3 regions of the Acinetobacter sp. QJM3NY_42 genome follow, and region 2 is predicted to be linked to each of the others. Evidence: predicted binding sites of a transcription regulator. Region 2 holds the regulator's gene; each other region holds the start of a gene.
The links. The regulator PhoB, encoded in region 2, activates phosphate uptake and scavenging genes when phosphate is short. The targets are predictions, from matches to a motif close to TGTCATNAANCTGTCATAA.
Positions count from the first base shown of each region.

Region 1: a site for PhoB is predicted at 1,788-1,806, ahead of AC0VYT_RS07380 (porin). Genes of this name have one in related genera too.
Region 3: a site for PhoB is predicted at 4,289-4,307, ahead of AC0VYT_RS10840 (inorganic phosphate transporter). Genes of this name have one in related genera too.

Region 1 is NZ_CM149689.1:1,565,324-1,572,145, reverse strand. It holds gene AC0VYT_RS07385 (YidB family protein) at 1-499, shown strand, start outside; gene AC0VYT_RS07380 (porin) at 540-1,643, opposite strand; gene AC0VYT_RS07375 (HIT family protein) at 1,907-2,320, opposite strand; gene AC0VYT_RS07370 (YARHG domain-containing protein) at 2,339-2,608, opposite strand; gene AC0VYT_RS07365 (hypothetical protein) at 3,350-3,595, shown strand; gene AC0VYT_RS07360 (LpxL/LpxP family acyltransferase) at 4,187-5,125, shown strand; gene AC0VYT_RS07355 (cold-shock protein) at 5,181-5,390, opposite strand; gene AC0VYT_RS07350 (hypothetical protein) at 6,097-6,483, shown strand.
Region 2 is NZ_CM149689.1:2,903,446-2,910,267, reverse strand. It holds gene AC0VYT_RS13820 (sulfurtransferase) at 1-366, shown strand, start outside; gene asd (archaetidylserine decarboxylase) at 363-1,214, shown strand; gene phoR (phosphate regulon sensor histidine kinase PhoR) at 1,261-2,619, opposite strand; gene phoB (phosphate regulon transcriptional regulator PhoB) at 2,629-3,339, opposite strand; gene AC0VYT_RS13800 (TetR/AcrR family transcriptional regulator) at 3,578-4,255, opposite strand; gene AC0VYT_RS13795 (SDR family NAD(P)-dependent oxidoreductase) at 4,454-5,305, shown strand; gene AC0VYT_RS13790 (MATE family efflux transporter) at 5,392-6,759, opposite strand.
Region 3 is NZ_CM149689.1:2,285,652-2,292,473, forward strand. It holds gene AC0VYT_RS10830 (SUMF1/EgtB/PvdO family nonheme iron enzyme) at 1-488, shown strand, start outside; gene AC0VYT_RS10835 (hypothetical protein) at 991-2,547, shown strand; gene AC0VYT_RS10840 (inorganic phosphate transporter) at 2,625-4,241, opposite strand; gene metH (methionine synthase) at 4,718-6,822, shown strand, end outside.

The DNA of each region.
Region 1 (6,822 bases), 1.3 Mb from region 2:
CCGTCAATCCGGTTTAGGTGGCGTTTTAGGTTCAGTACTTGAGCAATTTGGTCATGGTAACCAGCGTCAACAGCAACCACGCCAGACTCAAAATGAAGTACCGCATAACAGTGGAAATAACAGTACCAAAACTTTATTGATCGCCGTGTTGCCACTGGTTCTAGCCTGGATTCAGAAGCAGGGTGGTCTTCAAGGTGCATTAGACAAATTGCGTAATGCCGGTCTTGGAAATCAGGTACAGAACTGGGTCGACCCAAACCAGAGCAATAAAGAAAATGCGCCGCAGCAAAATATACAAAGTTTATTTGATGATCAGGAAGTCGAGAAAGTTGCTGAACAGACACATGCACCTAAACAGGATGTATACAGTGCTATTTCTTCAGTATTACCACAAATCATTGATGCGCTGACTCCACAAGGTGAGAAGACCAACAAACAGGAAGCCAACAATGATATTCAAAATGTTTTAAATATGGTTTCCGGTTTTTTGAAACGTTAAATTAAAAAAGGGCATATAGCCCTTTTTTAAATTGCCAGAATTAGAATTTTATTTCCATACCTAAACCGTATACGCTTTCATCTGCATTACCTTTAGCAGGGGAGTTATCCCATTCACGCTGAACAGCACTGGCAAAGAGTTTAGTCTGGCTATTGAGTTTGTAATCTGCGCCAATTCCCCACTGGTCAACTGAGCTGTCACCTGACGCACCTGCAAGAACTGCATAGTCAGTGTCTGCTGACTGATACTGTGCCTTGAATGTCCAAGGCGTGTTTGCAAGTTTATAAGTCGCAGAAATTAACCATGCTTTTTCTTCTACGTTGCTATAATCACCAGCATAGGTAACAACACCATCAGTTACTACACGGGGCTTGATATTATTATAATCCGAGATTTCAGCAGTCTGCCACATTGCCCCTAAATACAGGCCTGGCACACCGATTTTACCCAAGTCAAAAGAGGCACCTAGGCGGAATGCATCAGCAAGAATATCCTTGAGACCAACCGCAGCAAAATCGCCAATTGATTTAAAGTTTCCAGCAATCACACCTTCAAAACCATAATCTTTATTAGCATAAGATAGTGAAGTTGAAAGGCCATCTCCTAGGCTGTCACGAGCACCGTCTGTATATTTGTTGGTTTCAGTATTTGACTCGCCTTGCTGAGCCTGTAGGGCAAATACTACACCGGCGAGTAATTTCGGATCTGTCTCAAGACTGATCACATTTTCAACCCGCTCTTCACCATACATCATTTCTTTAATATCGGCATGTGCATAATCATTAAATACATCACGATAACCGCCTGCTGCATCTTTAAATGGTGTATCTATAATACCGGCTCTTAAAGTACCAATTTCTGCCCATTTTAAGCCGGCAAAAATGTTACGTTTCTTGAATACATCATCGCCACCATCTACATCAATTTCCCATTCAGCCTGATACACTGCAGACAACTGATCTGTCAGTTTTTCTTCGCCTTTAATCCCCAGACGAGAAGCATTCGAGTTAACTTCAATTTTGTCATCTTTGCCATTATCGTAACTGTCAACGCTGACATTTACTTTACCGTACAAAGTTGGCGCTGCTTGCGCTGCGTTTAAGCTTAAAGTTGCTACTGTAGCAGCGAGAAGCAATTTTTTCATTGAGATTTCTCCAAAAACAATTCTTTAAAATGGCTATTTGCCTTGCTAACTCTTTTTTATAGTTTGCCTGTGTACAAAAAGTTACATAAGCTCACCAACTTGCTAAGCAGTATCTGCAAACTGTGTGACAGAGAAGTGAAAGAAAAATGACAGTTTAATGAAGGATAAAAAGAGAAAAGAAGAATTAGATTATTTTTTATACTTTTGAAATTTAAACAAAAATGGAGCCGAAGCTCCATTAGGTTTTAATTGAAAATAAGGCTTTAAAGAGCAGCACGGATTCTCTCTGCAATAGCCTTAATTTTCTCCTGATCTCCTATTTCAGCCGCATGGCGACCTAGCTGGTGCACTGAACTTGGAATCAGATGAAAATGAACATGCGGAACAGTTTGTCCAGCAGCAGCACCTGAAAGCTGCATTAAAACAATTCCCTCGGCATTCAATGCTTTCTCTATTGCTTTTGCAATTTTCTGTACTATCTGAATACTATAAGCAGCGGCTTCTGCTGGCAGGTCAAGTAATGTAACTGCCGGTGTTTTAGGGATGACCAATGTATGACCTTCGGCTTGCGGCATAATATCCATAAAAGCAAGAACCTGATCATCTTCATAAACTTTAATTGCAGGTAATTCACCACGAATAATTCTTGCAAAGATATTTTGGTCATCGTAAGCCATAGCTCTTCCTTTCAGTAGTTATTTACAGTTCAGCTCTTTTTGGCGCTCTTTAATTTCATCAAGACGTTGCTGCTCTTTTTCAGAGAATTTAGGTTTTGAAGTATAGCAGTTTTCATTACCAAACTTCTCTTTTGCATCCTTATCTTTAAAACAGAAGCCTTTAGAAGCATAAATAACATTATAGTCATTTTTGAGCTTTTGACACTCCTGTTCCGGAGTGGCAGCCTGTGCACTTATACCTGCCAAGCTAATCAGACCAGCAAATAATGCAACAGTAAAATTTTTCATAAGAGTTTCCTCTAGACCTGCAGTGTATATCAATATACTCACAATATCGGGTCTACTTGTGTTTATTCAATGACTAAAAATTACTCGAGTGTAATTCTAGTCCATAATTACTCCATATAGTATAAAAACTTCATATCCTAATAATTTTAAAAAAATATAAAAAAACATTAACTTAAGTTGTTTTATATCCTTTTTTATTTTACTAGGTTTTGCTACTCGTCGCTTTTTGTGTGTTTATTTACTTGCTACTTTGCACCACTATTATCTGATGATGTTGAGGCGCACAAGCAAAAAGGTTTATATTTCTCTTTTCTTATCAGGCAATACAACCAAATCAATATAACGCTTAGAAAATAAATTTAATCAAATAGAGTAGAAGTATTGAGTTGAGTAAAAGGAAAGGTAATGCCATATATCGCTGAAAACAGCTCGCCCTGCTTTTCATTGGCAGACTGAGCTGGCGAAGACTATTGGATTTACCCCAGCGGCCACTTTAAACAAGACATCGACATTGAATACAAGGCCATACTTAAGATAGCCAGAAAGATTAGTACTAAACGGGTTGAGGCCTAACATTTGAAGGGTATCAATAGACGAAAATATATACCAAAATATTTCTATTACAGAAAATCTGATATACAGATAAAAATTTTTGGCTTACAAAACTAATTTTTATCGCCAAGTAAGTTAGATAGAAAAGTGTTAATACTGGTTTATATCTTTAAGAATTGAGAATGAACCATGTTAATTAAACAATTGATCGCAAGATTACAGACCTTTGATCCGGATCTTAAAGTTCTAATCGCTAATGAAGAAGATGGAATTACTGCTGAAGGTGAAGCCCTTAGAATATTTGATATTAGTGGAATGAATATTGTAGAAACTGAAATGAGTAAGAAATATGAGGAAGAAATTAATTTTAAATTTGAAGGCCCCACTGAAAAATCTCAAAAAATTCTATTCATTAAAACCTTAGCTCAAGGTTAATATAAAGAACTTGATATATCTTTAAAAAGGCACTTTAGAGTGCTTTTCTATTTAACTTTTCTAATTTGCTTGTGTATTTTAGTGATGAATACACCCTCGATGTAATTCTCACCATTCGAGCCAGTAGTGTAATACAAAATACATTTTTACGATGGGATGACTATCAAATTGCATAAGCTTAACTTCGATAGTCTGAATCTTTTGATCTAGGTTTGAAAAAGTTTATTTATATAGTTATTCGAATAATTTAAATAGATAATCAGGATCTTCTTCCATTGCCTTGTACAGGTAAAAACCGCTATTAAAACCGCCAAAATTGCTAAAATTAATATCCAAGATAATTTATTCATTAAGACTGATATTATCACTAATAATTATAAGAGTACCCATCAATACAGGACGAATGTAATAAAGACAACCATTGTTCGGTAAGGTCTTAAACAAGTAGCTATATGTTAGGTTGAAGAGGGCTATTATGTTTATGCCTTAGGGAGCTTTGACCTATAAAACTTTACTAATCATGCACGGGATAGGTCTACTGTTAACCTGTTGAACAGGTATCATATGGTTCAGCTTTAATAATATATTTGCATGAATATAAAAACGTCACATAATCCGGCTGATTTTCAGTGGTCCTTCCTTCTTCCCAAGTATTGGGCAATTTGGTTAATAGTTTTTATATTTTCCTTTTTAGCTGTCTTGCCCTGGTGCATTCAATGGAGGATAGCTAGACTGCTTACTAATCCTGCATGGAGGTTTTTATCTAGCCGTCGGCAAACGACTATCCTGAATCTGGAGATCTGTTTTCCTGAAAAGAGTCCAGATGAAGTCGAGCTGGCTGCAAAAGAAGTATTTTTTAATGCCTTGATTGGCCTGTTTGAGGCATTAAATGCTTGGTACGCCCCCAAATGGTTTAAATCTCGTGTATACATTCAGGGACTTGAATATATAGAAAATGCAAAGGGTCAGGGTATTCTGCTTTTAAGCTCTCACACTACTTTATTAGATGCAGGGGGATATATGTGCAGCTTGTTCTTTGAACTGGATGTTGTATATCGACCTCAAAATAATCCTTTATTAGAGATGCTGATTTATCGGGGCAGAGCAAAGGTATACAACAACCAGATTTCAAAAAATGATATGCGAGGTTTAATCAAGGAGTTAAAACAGGGCCGGGCAGTCTGGTATAGTCCTGATCAGGACTTTGGCCTCAAGCAGGGCGTAATGGCCCCTTTCTTTGGAGTTCAAGCCGCCACAGTAACTGCCCATAGGCGTATAATGCAAATATCAAATACCTTAGCTATCCCTCTGTACTTTTACAGAACAGGAGATATTAGAAATCCTCAATATCATATTTTGCTGGAGCCACAGCTTGAGGACTTTCCGGGTAAGGATGAAATTACTGATGCCACTAGAGTAAACAAAATATTAGAACGTCAGATACGTATGGCGCCTACACAATATATGTGGTTTCACCGGCGCTTCAAAACCCGTCCTGATGGCTATGATAAGATTTATGGAAGTAAATAATCTCAAACAATAAAAAAAGCACTCTAGGGTGCTTTTTTTAATTACTTGCTATGTGTTATAGAGCAACAATATTTACAGCATTAGGGCCTTTTTGACCTTGAGCAACACTGAAAGATACCTGCTGACCTTCGAATAAAGTTTTAAAACCAGAGCTGGCAATTTCACTAAAGTGAGCAAAAACATCTGATCCAGATTCTTGTTGAATAAAACCGAATCCTTTAGCTTCGTTAAACCACTTTACTGTACCATTGATAGTATTAGACATAATAAATCCTATTGAATTTTAATAATTTTTAGTCGTTTTTAATGACTGAGTATAACTTTGAAAATAATAAAGAATGGAACTTAAAATCTGAAAAAAACGAAGAATTATGACTAAAACTGCGATACTTAAGAAGATTTACCGGACAAGACTTTTTTCTAGTTAAGGCAATAATACATGAAAATAATTAATATTCAAGTTTTTTATATTATATATTTATTTTTTTGATAAATAGTGTTAATTAACAGCTACTTCTTAAGAAGTTAATTTTTATATCAGATTTAAATAATGAAAATGATATGTGGAAACTTATCACCTCCCTTGGTATGACAACTATAAATGCTAAGGCCTAAGTCTATGAATTTCAGGTATGGGGCTTTTCTCTGATATTAAGGTATAGCATAAATATCTGTATTGAGGATGATCTGGGCAAGCAAGTTGTGTAACGTTCAAGTCCAAGACTCAGAAACAATCGAAGATATGAATAAGATGAGTGACGTAAAATGCCATAAATAAAGTTTTATTATAGGAAGTGAGCATTACATGGTTTGAGCTATATTCTGTTTTGTGTACATGAGATGGGATTACAAATACAGGAAAGAATTACGCTTTATAAAACTGCTATTGGGTCTTATCATTACATATTTACCTCAATGAAGTTGATTAAACAGCTCATACTAAGTCTTTTAAATATATAGAAGCAAAAAAGATGGATACATGTTTACGTATAGCTGAAGAAATTTATAGAAAGATTGAAAATAGAAATGGTTTCTTAGGTAATAACTCTAAAGACATGAGCCTTTTCCTAATAGAGTTTAAAAGGGAAATCAGAAATACAGATATCAAATGTAAGTATGAATTTAATAGTTTAAAGGAACTTATTGAGCAAATTGAAAAACACAATGGTAAAACACTTGATTTAAGTCTTATCCCTAGTCGACATCAAAAAGATGAATTTATACTATGGTTAGCAGTAATATTTGAAAGCTTGACCGATAAAATTGTGATGGATTCATTTCAAGAGAAGCCTACCTTAGAACCAAAATCTCTAGTTTTAGATAATAGCGAAACTACAACAACCTATCTTCGAATCTAGCAAAAATAAGCGAGCTAATTAATCAATATTATTTGCAATCACTATACATATCTTTCAAATGATGAGATAGGTACTTAACAAACGCATTTTTATCATCTATCTCTGGCATTTCTACACTCCAAAACGTATATCGCCGTGAATTAAATTTAAAGATAACAGTTACTGTCTTTATCATAATAGAGCATTTCACCACTTCAATTTCAGAAAATAATTTTAGAGCTTCAGCCAGAAAATTTAACTTATCCGTAGCACTATTTGCTCTGGAATGGTGTGTGCTCAATGTCTCTGTATAAAGACGATAACAAAGATCTTGAAGGACCTCACTATTATTAACCATGA
Region 2 (6,822 bases):
ATGATTAAAGAAGATAGCGCCCAGCTATGGGATTGCCGAACCTTTGATGAGTATACTGGCCTGCGTCTTGCAGCCCGTCGTGGTGGACATATTCCAGGTGCTCGCCATTTTGAATGGAGTACTGCCCTTGACCGACAAAATCATCTAAAATTGCATCCGCTAGAACGCACCCGACAAAATCTGCAGAATGCAGGTTTTCAGCTGGACCAGCCTGTCGTGGTGTATTGTCAATCGCATCATCGCTCTGGGCTGGCTTATATACTGGGCCGACTTCTCGACTGGGAAATACAGGCTTATGATGGTGCATGGAGTGAATGGGGCAATCGCCTCGACAGCCCTATTATTACCGGAGAGTTGCCGTTTTGAGCCTCACATCACGTCTGAAAAAAAATATCTTTATTCGGGCCCAGCGCCTAGTTCCCCAGCATCAGCTAAGCCGGGTAGTTGGTAAAATTGCTGCCAGTGAGAACCCGCTGGTACGTGCGGCAGTCATTCAGACTTTTAAAACCCGCTATGGCGTAGATATGTCAATTGCCGAGCAGGTTAATGCTTTAAAATATAAATCTTTTAACGAGTTTTTTACCCGTGCCCTACGCGAAGGTGTGCGTATGGTAGATGCTGATCCTAAGAGTATCGTTTCACCAGCCGATGGCGCTATCTCACAGCTGGGTACGATCCATGACGGTGATATTTTTCAGGCGAAAGGACAAAGTTTTTCTGTCGAGAAACTCATCGGTGATCCACAACTGGCAGAGCCATTTAAACATGGCCAGTTTGCTACGGTTTATCTTTCTCCGCGGGATTATCATCGTGTCCATATGCCAATAACGGGTACATTAACTGAAACCCTGTATATTCCAGGTGAGCTGTTTTCAGTTAACCAGATTACTGCCGAGAATATTCCTGGCCTGTTTGCACGTAATGAGCGTATGGTCTGTCTGTTCGATACCGAACTGGGACGCATGGCGGTAGTCATGGTAGGTGCCATGATTGTGGCTGGAATTGAAACAGTGGTTACTGGAAAAGTAAAACCGTCCGGTCGTCTTGAGCTGAACCAGCATAACGTGGTACTGGAAAAGGGTGCCGAACTGGGACGTTTTTACTTGGGCTCAACTGCTGTAATTTTATTTGAACAGGATAAAATGGCTTGGGATGCGGAATTTAAGGCCAATTCTGTGGTGACTATGGGACAGAAACTGGGTCAGGCTCTTTAGAAGACCAATAATAAAAAATGCGCCTTGAGGCGCATTTTTTATAGATCTAGTTTAAATGATATAGGCGTTCTTTAGGGAAGACAGCTTTGAAGGTCGAGCCTTCATTTTCCTTTGATTCAATTTCCAGATAGGCATTGTGCTGCATGAGTACATGCTTGACGATCGCAAGGCCTAATCCGGTACCGCCGGTTTGCCGGCTGCGGGCACTATCCACCCGGTAGAAACGTTCAGTCAGTCTTGGTAGGTGCCGTGGGTCAATTCCGATGCCTGTATCCTGTACGGTAAAATAGCCATGTTCACCATCATCATGCCAGCCGATAGTAATCGTACCGCCCTTGGGCGTATATTTAATGGCATTGGTAATCAGGTTGCTAAAGGCGCTGGCCAGTTCCATATCTGAACCGATCAGGTCACAATGGCTGTCTATATCCAGATTAAGTGTATGGCCATAATCGACATTATAGGCCTGAGCATCATCAAAAAGCTGGTTCATTAGACCGGGCATTTCCACAATCTGGTTCTTAGCAATTTTCTTGTTATTTTCAAGACGTGATAACAGCAACAAGTCATTAACCAGAGAATTCATGCGCTTGGTTTGTGCCTGCATCTGGTCAAATGCCCGTTTCCAGCGTGGATTCAAATCTTCCTGATCGGTAAAAGTCTCAATGTAGCCACTTAATACAGTGAGCGGGGTACGTAATTCATGCGAAATATTGTCGACAAAATCTTTACGCATCTGTTCCAGGTTTTGCATGCGAGTAACATCATAAGCCACCAGCAAATGACTTTCGCCACCAAAACGGGTTAGCTTGATTTGCACATAGTGGTCTTCATGCACGGGCGACTTCATTTTGATGCCATCTGGCGCCTGATCAATATTTTGAAAATATTCAATAAAAATAGGCTGGCGTAATATCGTGAGCAGATTACGACCACGATCCAGGGGCTGTATACCAAGCAGTTTTTCAGTAGCCGGATTAAACCATTCTATCTGGTTCAGATCATCAATCAGCATTACTGCTTCAGACAGTGCGACTAATGAAGACTGCGCCCGGTCAATCAGTCCGACCATTTCTGCCTGCACGATGCGTTCCTGACGCTGGGCCCGGTATACATTAAACAGGAGCGCTCCCCAGATACCGTTTAAATTAGGTGGAGCATCATAAGGCCGGTTGGAAATCCATTCATTTACTAAATATAAGGACCGTAGTTGAAAGGCAAAAAACACGACAAAGCCAATGAAAATACAGCTCCAGAAATAGCCGATTCCGAAACCGATCAGACTGGCAACGAGCAGTAGAAAGACCAGCAGCCGTAAGTCCTGTTTAGCAAAAGTCCATAAACTGCTGTATCGGAATTTTTTGTAGTCCCGGGCCAGCTCAGGGACCGGATATGGTTCATACATAAAGTCAGTTTAACCTAGAGCGACATCAGCACGGGTCGAGAAGCGGTAACCGGTTCCACGTACAGTCTGTACAAAGCGGTCGGCACCATAAGGCTCAAGCACCTTGCGTAAACGTCGGATATGTACATCAATGGTACGATCTTCAATATATACATTTCCGCCCCAGACCTGGTCAAGTAACTGGGCACGGGTATAAGCACGCTCTGGATGAGTCATGAAGAACGCCAGTAATCGGTATTCGGTTGGCCCCATTTCCAGAATAGAATCACCAAAGCTCACACGCTGACTGACCGGATCTAATAGCAGGCCATTGGCATCAATTGTTTTCTCACCGCTCAAGGCATTGGCACGGCGCAGTACAGCTTTAATTCGGGAAACCAGTTCACGAGTTGAGAATGGCTTGGTCATGTAATCATCTGCACCGGCATCAAGGCCTTGTACTTTATGGTCTTCTTCGCCACGAGCAGTGAGCATAATTACCGGAATTTCAGAAAGATTTTCATCGCGCTTCAGACGGCGACACAGATCAACACCACTGATACCGCCTGGCATCATCCAGTCCAGAAGAATCAGGGCTGGGCGCTGATCAACAATCATCTGATGAGCCTGCTTAGCATCTTCAGCTTGCAGACATTGAAAACCTGCCATGTCCAGAGAGGTATGAATCATTTCACGGATCGGTAATTCATCATCTACAATTAAAATATAATCATCTTTCACAGCGCAATACCCTATTCGTTATTAACGGTGAACCGTTTTTATTTATGACAGGCTTATTACAAAGATAAATTATGACAGTATCATTGCAAAAATGGGGACAAAGTCTATTTTAGCAATTATTTGTGACAAATATTACATTCAAATAGCAGCTCTGCAAAAGTATGGTATTAATAATTCAGAAATTGTCAGAATATTAAATTAAGAAAGATAAGCGATCAGCTCACAATTTAAAGAAAGACTATTTCTCAAATTTTTCTAATAATGCCATAAATACCACTTGGGCTGCTGCCAGTATATCTTCAAGACTCTGTTTAAAACCGCCCATAACCCAGCGAATTGCCAGCTGTGTGACATAACCATTCAGGCCAGTCGCGATCAGTGAAACTTCATGCTGGCTACGGCTTAGATGCGGCATCATTAACATTACAAAAGCCTGAATCATTCGATCAAAACGCAGCATGGTTTCCTGAATGGTGGCCTGGTTATGCAATTCCTGAACCAGCATGGCATCCACATAAATGATACGTGCAACCCGTGGATCATCTTTTAACATGTTGAGTAAAGCCCGTAAGCCGGCTTCAATCATTTTATCAGGATTAGGCGAAGCCTGCATAATAGCCTGCATTACCCTTTGCTGTAGCTCTTCAATCAGCTGGAGAAAAATAGTCTGGAACAGCTGTTCACTTTTCTTGAAAGATTCATAAAAATAACGTTCAGTCAGTCCGGCTTCACGGCAAATATCTTTAACCGTAACTGAAAAAAAACCTTGAGTACCGTAAGCCTCAATTCCCGCTTCAATCAGCTTGGTGCGACGTGCCAGTTTACGTTCTGACAGAGATAATCCCTTGAACTGACGTTCCCTCAAACTGGTAGCTGTATCTGCCTGTGGCTCCTGAGCATATTCTGACTGACTCATCTTTACCTATTATTTATAGAATTTTATGGCAGCCATTTTAACAAGTTTTTTAAACGAAAGTGCTGGCAGATACTGCCGTTTATTTTTTATGCATTTTTAACTTTAAAGAAATATTGACAATATGAATTGTCAAAATTATATTGAAAAGGAAATTTGCTATCTATCTGCCACTGCAGAGAGAAAAATAAAGGAACATGCATGAAGAATTTTAAAAATAAAGTTGCTGCCATTACAGGTGCAGGCTCAGGGATTGGCCAACAGCTGGCAGTTTTGCTGGCTAAACAGGGCTGCCATTTGTCTTTAAGTGATGTTAATGCGCAAGGCCTACAAAAGACTGTCGAACTGTTAAAAGACAGTAATGTACGAGTCACGACCCAGATAGTGGATGTGGCAGATCGTGAAGCAGTAAAAGCATGGGCTGAAGAAACCGTCAGAAATCATGGGTCGGTAAATCTGATTTTTAATAATGCCGGCGTTGCTTTAGCTTCAACAGTCGAAGGTGCCAATTATGATGAGCTGGAATGGATTGTCGGAATTAATTTCTGGGGCGTAGTATATGGCACTAAAGAATTTCTACCTTATCTGAAAAAGAGTGGTGATGGGCATATTGTCAATATTTCCAGTTTATTTGGTCTGACAGCTCAGCCTACTCAGTCTGCCTATAATGCGACCAAATTTGCAGTGCGTGGTTTTACTGAATCGTTACGTCAGGAACTGGACCTGCAAAAATGTGGGGTAAGTGCCTTATGTGTGCATCCAGGCGGTATTCGTACCAATATTGCCAATGCTGCTAAAGTCAATCAAAGTCTTAAATCACTAGGCATGCATCCCGAAAAATCAGTCAGTTCATTTAACAAACTGCTCCGTATTCCACCAGAAGAGGCTGCTCGCCAAATTCTGGATGCGGTACTGAAAGACAAGCGCCGTCTATTGATTGGTAATGATGCAAAATTTCTGGATGCCTTGCAGCGCGTTATGCCGGCCAAATACCAATATATTACTGGTCTGCTGACTGGCATGAATAAAAAACCACGTAACCAGATCGTATAACTGTTTATTAATATACTAAATAAAAAAAGCCCAGATCCTATTATCGGTTCTGGGCTTTTTAATACCTAAAAAAAGAGAGTGTTATTTTAAATTAATACCTCTACAGTTTTTTTCTTCCATACGAACTGGTAATACAAACCTTGTAAAATACAGAGACTTACAAAAGCAAGTGCATAGGCATACCAGATTCCTTTAAGGCCCCAGATTTGACTAAACCAGTAAGCACATGGCAGTTCAATCGCTAAAATAGCAAAGATATTGATGAGCATCGGTACAGTTACGGTGCCACTGGCCCGCATGATGGAGGCGAAAATGGCACTGGCTCCAAAAAACAGAATAGACCACAGTACAATAAACAGTAACTGCTGACCCAGCTCGACTACTTCTGGATCGGTAATAAAAAGTGCCATCAGATACTTCGAGAAAAGATAGCCTAATATTACCAGAATGCCAGTGATGACAAAATTCATGCCGAGCGCAGTACGGCTCACCCGTGACAGTAAATCATTTTTACCCGCTCCAATCGCTTGGGCTGCAAAAATTGAAGCTGCGATACCTATAGAGAGTGCTGGGAACTGGATATAGTTTAAAACCTGGTTAACTGCACCATAAGCTGCTGTGGCATGGGCACCAAAACGGTTAACCAGCCCCACAATGACCAGGCCAGCTACAGAGGTGGTTACCATCTGGATGCCAGTAGGAATACCTAGCCTTAAAATAATTTTACTTAATTTTGGCTGATGACGGATATAACTGAACAGCTCCCGGTCTGGACGTAAAGGATGATGTTTTTTATTCAGATAAACTGCAAGAAAGCCCAGCACCGCAAGATAGCCCACAATAGTCGCAATAGCCGGTGCAATAATCCCCATTTTAGGTAAGCCGAAATAACCGGCGATCAGGATAGGGGTGATCATTAAGCCGATCAGGCTGGTCATACCCAATGCAATCAGTGGCGTTACACTGTCACCGACACCCCGTAAAATAGATGTATAAATAATATAAATAAATAGCAGGGGACTACCAGCTAGCATCCAGCGGACATAAGGAAGTGATAAATGCATCACAGCCGGGTCTGTACCCAGTGCAAGCAGAATATGCTCGGCAAATATAACCCCCAGTAACGCCACAATAATCCCGCCGATTAATGTCATAAATAAGGTAGAACCAACTACGCAGCGCACCTTCTGAATATTCTGAGCGCCCCAGGCCTGGCCCACCAGTACGGTGGCTCCTGCTGAAAGCCCAATCACAAATGCCATCAGGCAGAATAAAATTGGAAAAAACACGGAAACGGCAGCAATTGCCTCGACGCCCATCATCTGCCCAACAAAGATCGTATTAATTGTCCCGGACAGATTTTGCAGAATATTGGTTGCAATTAACGGTAAAAGAAAAACTAAAAAAGTTTTCCAGAGTTTCTGCTGCTGTATAGTAGTTTGATGTGGTGCCATAACAGTGCGTCGCACTCTCCCAGTTTTTAGTATTATCTTTAAAATAACCTTAACATAGGGCTG
Region 3 (6,822 bases), 620 kb from region 2:
ACGATGCTGAACATTACGCGCTCTGGCTCGGCCATGATTTACCTTCTGAAGTTGAATGGGAATACGCAGCCAAAGGTAATGACGAGACAGATGTGCCCTTAAAACATGAACCGCGTAATCATCAGCACCGGCCTGATGCAAATTACTGGCAAGGTGATTTTCCCTTTCATAATAGCCAAGAAGACCATTTTAAAGGTATAGCCCCTGTGGGCTGTTTCAGCCCGAATGCTTTTGGACTTTACGATATGATTGGTAACGTCTGGGAATGGACCAGTTCTGTATATACCGGTGCTCATGATGAGCATATGGGAAATTATTCAGCGTTAAGAACTTCGCAGCATATTCCACAATCCTTTGTGATTAAGGGAGGCTCCTTTCTTTGTGCCAGTCAATACTGTGCCCGTTATAGAAAAAGTAGCCGTCATCCACAAGAATTTAACCTGGCTACGACTCATACCGGGTTCCGTACTATTGACCGTGGTAAATAACTACCTTCACTAGCTCATTTTACAAAGAAAAAACTGAACAGAGTAAAGACCATATATTGTTTTATAAGCTTTAATTCATTGCTTGAGTCACAAGAGCATAAAGCAACCATCATAGTAAATAGTTAAAAATAAATACTATAAAAACAAAATCCAAGATTGAGTTATAAAAGAAGTTTTATTATTTTTCGGTAAACTGCTGAATAGGTTTAAATAGCTGTAAAGCCCATACTGAACAAGCAAGTATTATGTTTGAACCGGCGTGGCTTTTATTATTATCCAGACGATTTCTACTCATCAAAACAGATCAGGCAGATTCACGGTTGATCTATTTATAGAGAAGAGAAAAGCATTCTACTGTTAGACGGTTTTAATCTCTTTACTCACCAGATCAGTTTTCTTATTTTCTTGCAATTTTGTCACATAATGCCACCCCTTAATCCAATCTGGCATAGATAATGTATACAACTGTATATTAAATCAATGATCCGAAGAGATATTTTGCATGTCTAACCCACTTGAAGGTTTACAATTTCCTGTACAGGAAGGCTCTAACAAGCCAAGTACGACCCGTACCGGTAAAGAAATTATTGCTGAAGCATTATCACTGGTCGATTCCGACAGCTCACAGCAGGCATCTAAAGAAAAAAATTGGCGCAAGACATATCCAAAATATTTTAAAGCGCTGGTATATCAGGGTATCCGGCACGTTAATCATCCGATTACTATTGCCAAGCAGGGTTTACATAAGGCACATCATAGCTTTGTGTTCTACCGTGCAGGTGAATCCTGTTTACTCAAGGATGTGATGCAGCTTCCTGTAGAAAAACAGCTTTATACAGCCAAGTTCCAAGGCAAGAACGATAACACTCCTGAATGGTATGTGCCTTATCACGGCCAGAACCTTCAGGGCCAAAGTTTGCTCAGCCAGATAGAAAAATGGCTGGCGGCAGGCATCATTGAGGCAAGTCATGCTGAAGCTTTGCAGCAGGCTGTGGCACATCCGGAATGGTTTGACCTGTCTGATCGGACACTGGTTTTGCTGGGTGCAGGTTCTGAAGCCGGCCCATTAACCTGGCTGGCCAAATGGAAAGCCAATATTGTTGCTATTGACTTGCCGCGGGCTCAGGTATGGGAAAGAATTTTAAATATTATTGAAGCAGGAAATGCTACGCTTATCGCACCCAGCGATCAGCCTTTTCCCGAACAGGCCAGTATTTCCGAGTTAAAAGAGCATCTGGGAGCCAATCTGTTGACCCAGTTACCGGAGATTGGTCAGTGGCTGGTGACCTTTAAGCAGCAACTGGATTTGGCAGCTATCGCCTATCTGGATGGTGAAAAACATGTACGGGTTTCTATGGCAATGGATGCCATCATGCAATATGTCAGCCAGCATAAACCGGATACCAGCCTGATGTTTATGTGTACTCCGACCGATGTGTATGCGGTGCCGGAAGAAGTTGCTCAAGCTGCATCTGACAAGTTCAAACATCGCTCGCAGTTACAAAAGCTTCTAACCAAGGGTATTTCAACCGCTTCTTTGAAACATTTTTTCCAGAAGAACCAGCAAATGCTTGTAAAATCAGATAATGGCAAACATTACGGCATTACCGACTGTCTGGTCTTGGAACAAGGCCCGAATTATGCACTAGCCAAGCGCCTACAACAATGGCGCGCTGTACTCGCACGCCATCAGGGTCAACAGGTCAGTATTAATATTGCCCCGTCAACCACGACGCATTCTGTCACCAAGAATCCATTACTAAAGGCTGCCTTTACTGGCGCCAGCTTATTTGATGTAGAAGCATTTGCACCTGAAACTACCAATGCCATCATGGCAGCCCTATGGATCCACGATCTGCGCAATCCTGATTCAGCTGCACATCCAGACACTGCACTAGAACATCCTTTAGAGCTGATGATGGAAGGTGCTAACCATGGCGGTCTGTGGCGTGTCGCTTATCTGGCACGAACTGCACTACCTTTTGCTGCCTTATATGGCCTGGCTTCAGATAAACTGCCAGTAGAAAAACTTCTTTCAAAATTCAAAAAGAAAAGCTGAAGCTTTTTCTGAACAAACAATAGCAGATACAAAAAAAAGCTTTGCCGAGGCAAAGCTTTTTTTAATGTCTATTTTAATTAAACAAATAACTTGAGAAACAGCCAATATAAACCGCCAGATAAGCAAATGGTTGCTGGCAGTGTAAATACCCATGCGGACAGAATAGTTTTGACAGTATTAAAGTTCAGGCCAGATTTATTGGCCACCATGGTACCTGCAACTGCACTGTTTAAAACATGTGTAGTCGATACAGGCATACCCAGGCCATCTGCTGCAGCAATTGTAGACATAGCTACCAGCTCGGCAGACATCCCCTGACCATAAGTCATATGATGCTTACCAATACGCTCACCTACTGTCACGACAATTCGCTTCCAGCCCACCATAGTTCCAAGGCCCAGTGCCAGGGCTACCGCCACTTTGACCCAAGTCGGAATATATTGCAGGAATGAATCCAGATTATCGCGATATTCATCTACCAGTTTATTCTGAGCTTCAGGTAACGCAGGTAAGGCCTCTGCCTTATCTAGACGCTTAAATGTAGTGGTACTCAGGTACATGTCATTACGAATTTCGCTGACTACTGCTTCAGGCATGTCTCTTAAATTATCATAGGCTGCTACACGCTCACCCAGATGGTCAGTCAGGCTTGCCAATGCTGGCACTACTTCAGGACTAATTTCCTTGGTCTGGATATAACGGGTCAGTACAGTCCGTGCCTGCTCATCCGGGATATCCTGATAATTAGCATAAATAGCAGAAGCAGTTTGAGTAGATAGCTGTTCAAATGACTGTAAATGTGCCTGATCCAGATTTTTATTCAGAGAGTAAGCTAAAGGTACCAGACCAATCAGAATCAGCATGATTAGGCCCATGCCCTTTTGCCCATCATTTGATCCATGAGCAAAGCTAACACCGGTACAGGTAAAAATCAGGATGGCACGGATCAGTGGCGGAGGCGGCTTGTTTCCTTCTGGCGGCTGAAACAGTTCCATTTGTTTCTTAAAGATCTTTTTAACCAGCAGGAACAAGACCGCAGCAAATGCAAAACCAATTAGTGGTGAAAAAAGTAAGGCCTTACCCACCTTGATGACCTGATCCATATCGATACCACTGGCACCAGTCGCGGCATTTAGAAGATGGTTCATGATACCCACCCCCAAGATTGAACCGATCAGGGTATGCGAACTTGAGGCAGGTATACCAAGAAACCAGGTACCCAGGTTCCAGATGATTGCGGCAATCAGTAAAGCAAATACCATCGCAAAACCGGCACCGCTACTGACATTCATAATCAGCTCAACCGGAAGCAGCGCAATAATACCGTACGCGACTGCCCCACTTGCTACCATTACCCCAAGAAAATTACAAAAGCCTGCCCACATCACAGCCACAGGTGCTGGCAAGGCATTGGTATAGATAACCGTCGCTACAGCATTAGCTGTATCATGAAAACCATTAACAAATTCAAAGCCTAATGCAATCAATAAAGCAGTGGCTAGCAGAATAATAGAATATAAACCAAGCGGCGGAACATGAGCCAGATCAGCATTTACCTGAAAGCCAATGTAAATTAGCGTGGCAACAATTACCGTCAGGAACACCGGCATAAAAAACTTCGGTGTTGGCACGTGTACATTACTGGATGCCACGGGAAGTACTGGATCTGAATCGGGAGGAATATTCGAATTCATCTAGATGGTTTAAGAGGATAATAAAATCCCCTTATTCTTTATTTAAATTGTGACAATTATATGACAAAAGGGTGTCATATAAAGCCAATTTTCATCTAATTGAGCTTATTTAGGTCATCCTTAGAACCCATATCTTTGTCCTCATTCTATTCCTACTATTTTTTATATTTATAAATTCAATAACTTATATTCAAAATAATAAAAAAGAACAAGCTACGGGCTAATAAATTACTTTCATTGAATTATTACAGCTATAAGTCACCAATTGTCTGTTTCATGTTCAGTTAATGACTATGCTGCAAAGATATTGCAATTTCATGAAAAAAATACAGGACCAATCAGGTAAAAGTAGCCGGCTATATCAAGAATAGCCACAATCCTTATAGGAAATGCTTAACATGCAAAGGCATAACTATATAAGTTGAATCTGTTACAATAGCGCCCATTTTACAGTTATCCGCATTGGGGGTCTCTTCATGTCTACGCTTGCCACCCTAAAAGAGCTTCTTGCCAAACGCATCCTGATTATTGACGGTGCGATGGGAACCATGATCCAGCGTCATAGGCTTGAGGAAGCAGATTATCGTGGTGAACGTTTTGCAGACTGGGCCCATGACCTGAAGGGTAATAACGACCTGCTGGTATTGACTCAGCCACAAATTATTCAGGACATACATGAAGCTTACCTGGATGCTGGTGCAGATATTATCGAGACCAACAGTTTTAATGGTACCCGCGTTTCCATGTCAGACTACCATATGGAAGATCTGGTACCAGAAATTAATCGTGAAGCTGCACGGCTGGCCAAAGCAGCTTGTGAAAAATATTCAACCCCTGATAAACCGCGCTTTGTGGCCGGTGTACTTGGCCCTACTTCACGTACTTGTTCTATATCACCGGATGTTAATAACCCGGCGTTTCGTAATATTACTTTTGATGCCCTAAAAGAAAACTATATAGAAGCGACTCATGCCCTCATTGAAGGCGGTGCAGATATTATTCTGATTGAAACCGTGTTCGATACCCTGAACTGTAAGGCAGCTATTTTTGCGGTAAAGGAAGTCTTTAAAGAATTAGGTTATGAATTACCCTTAATGATTTCCGGCACGATCACAGATGCTTCCGGACGTACGCTGACCGGACAAACTGCTGAAGCCTTCTGGAATTCGGTGCGCCACGGCGATCTGCTTTCAATCGGATTTAACTGTGCCTTGGGTGCAGATGCCATGCGCCCACATGTTAAAACAGTGGCTGATGTTGCTGATGTATTTGTTTCTGCCCATCCGAATGCCGGTTTGCCCAATGCTTTTGGCGGTTATGATGAAACACCGGAAGAAACTGCTGCATTTCTGAAAGAGTTTGCAGAAAGTGGCTTAATCAATATTACTGGTGGCTGCTGTGGTACGACTCCGGACCATATACGAGCCATTTATAATGCTGTAAAAGATATCGCTCCCCGCCAGATTCCCCAGATTAAACCAGCCTGCCGACTGAGTGGTCTGGAGCCATTTAATATTTACGATGAATCACTATTTGTAAACGTAGGTGAACGAACCAACGTAACCGGTTCAAAGAAATTTGCACGTCTGATCCGTGAAGAGAATTATGCAGAAGCATTGGATGTTGCCCGTCAACAGGTCGAAGGCGGTGCCCAGATCATCGATATCAATATGGACGAAGGGATGCTTGATTCGCAAAATGCGATGGTGACATTCCTGAACCTGATTGCTTCTGAGCCTGATATTTCCCGTGTACCGATCATGATTGACTCATCAAAATGGGAAATTATCGAGGCAGGACTGAAATGTGTACAAGGTAAAGCCGTAGTAAACTCAATCTCGCTGAAAGAAGGTTATGATGAGTTTGTAGAGAAAGCACGTTTATGCCGTCAGTATGGTGCGGCTGTCATTGTTATGGCTTTTGATGAAAAAGGTCAGGCCGATACGGTTGAGCGCAAGAAAGAAATCTGTAAACGATCTTATGATGTGCTGGTCAATGAAGTTGGCTTTCCTTCTGAAGATATTATTTTTGACCCGAATGTCTTTGCGGTAGCGACAGGTATTGAAGAACACAACAACTATGGTGTGGACTTTATTGAGGCTACTGGGTGGATCAAGCAGAACCTGCCAAATGCCATGATCTCGGGCGGTATTTCTAACGTTTCTTTCTCGTTCCGCGGTAATGAGCCGGTACGTGAAGCAATCCATGCGGTTTTTCTTTATTACGCCATCAAGCAGGGCTTGACCATGGGAATTGTAAATGCCGGGCAGCTGGCAATTTATGATGACATTCCGGCTGAGCTGAAAGACGCGGTTGAAGACGTAGTAATGAACCGCAATCAGGGAGAAAGCGGACAGGAAGCCACTGAAAAGTTACTGAGTATTGCTGAGAAATATCGTGGTCAGGGCGGAACCCAACGTGAAGCTGAAAATCTGGAATGGCGCAACGAACCGGTAGAAAAACGTCTTGAGTATGCGTTAGTGAAAGGTATTACTGCCTTTATTAATGAAGATACCGAAGAAGCACGGCTAAAGTCTGCCCGTCCGCTGGATGTTATTGAAGGCCCGCTTATGGCCGGAAT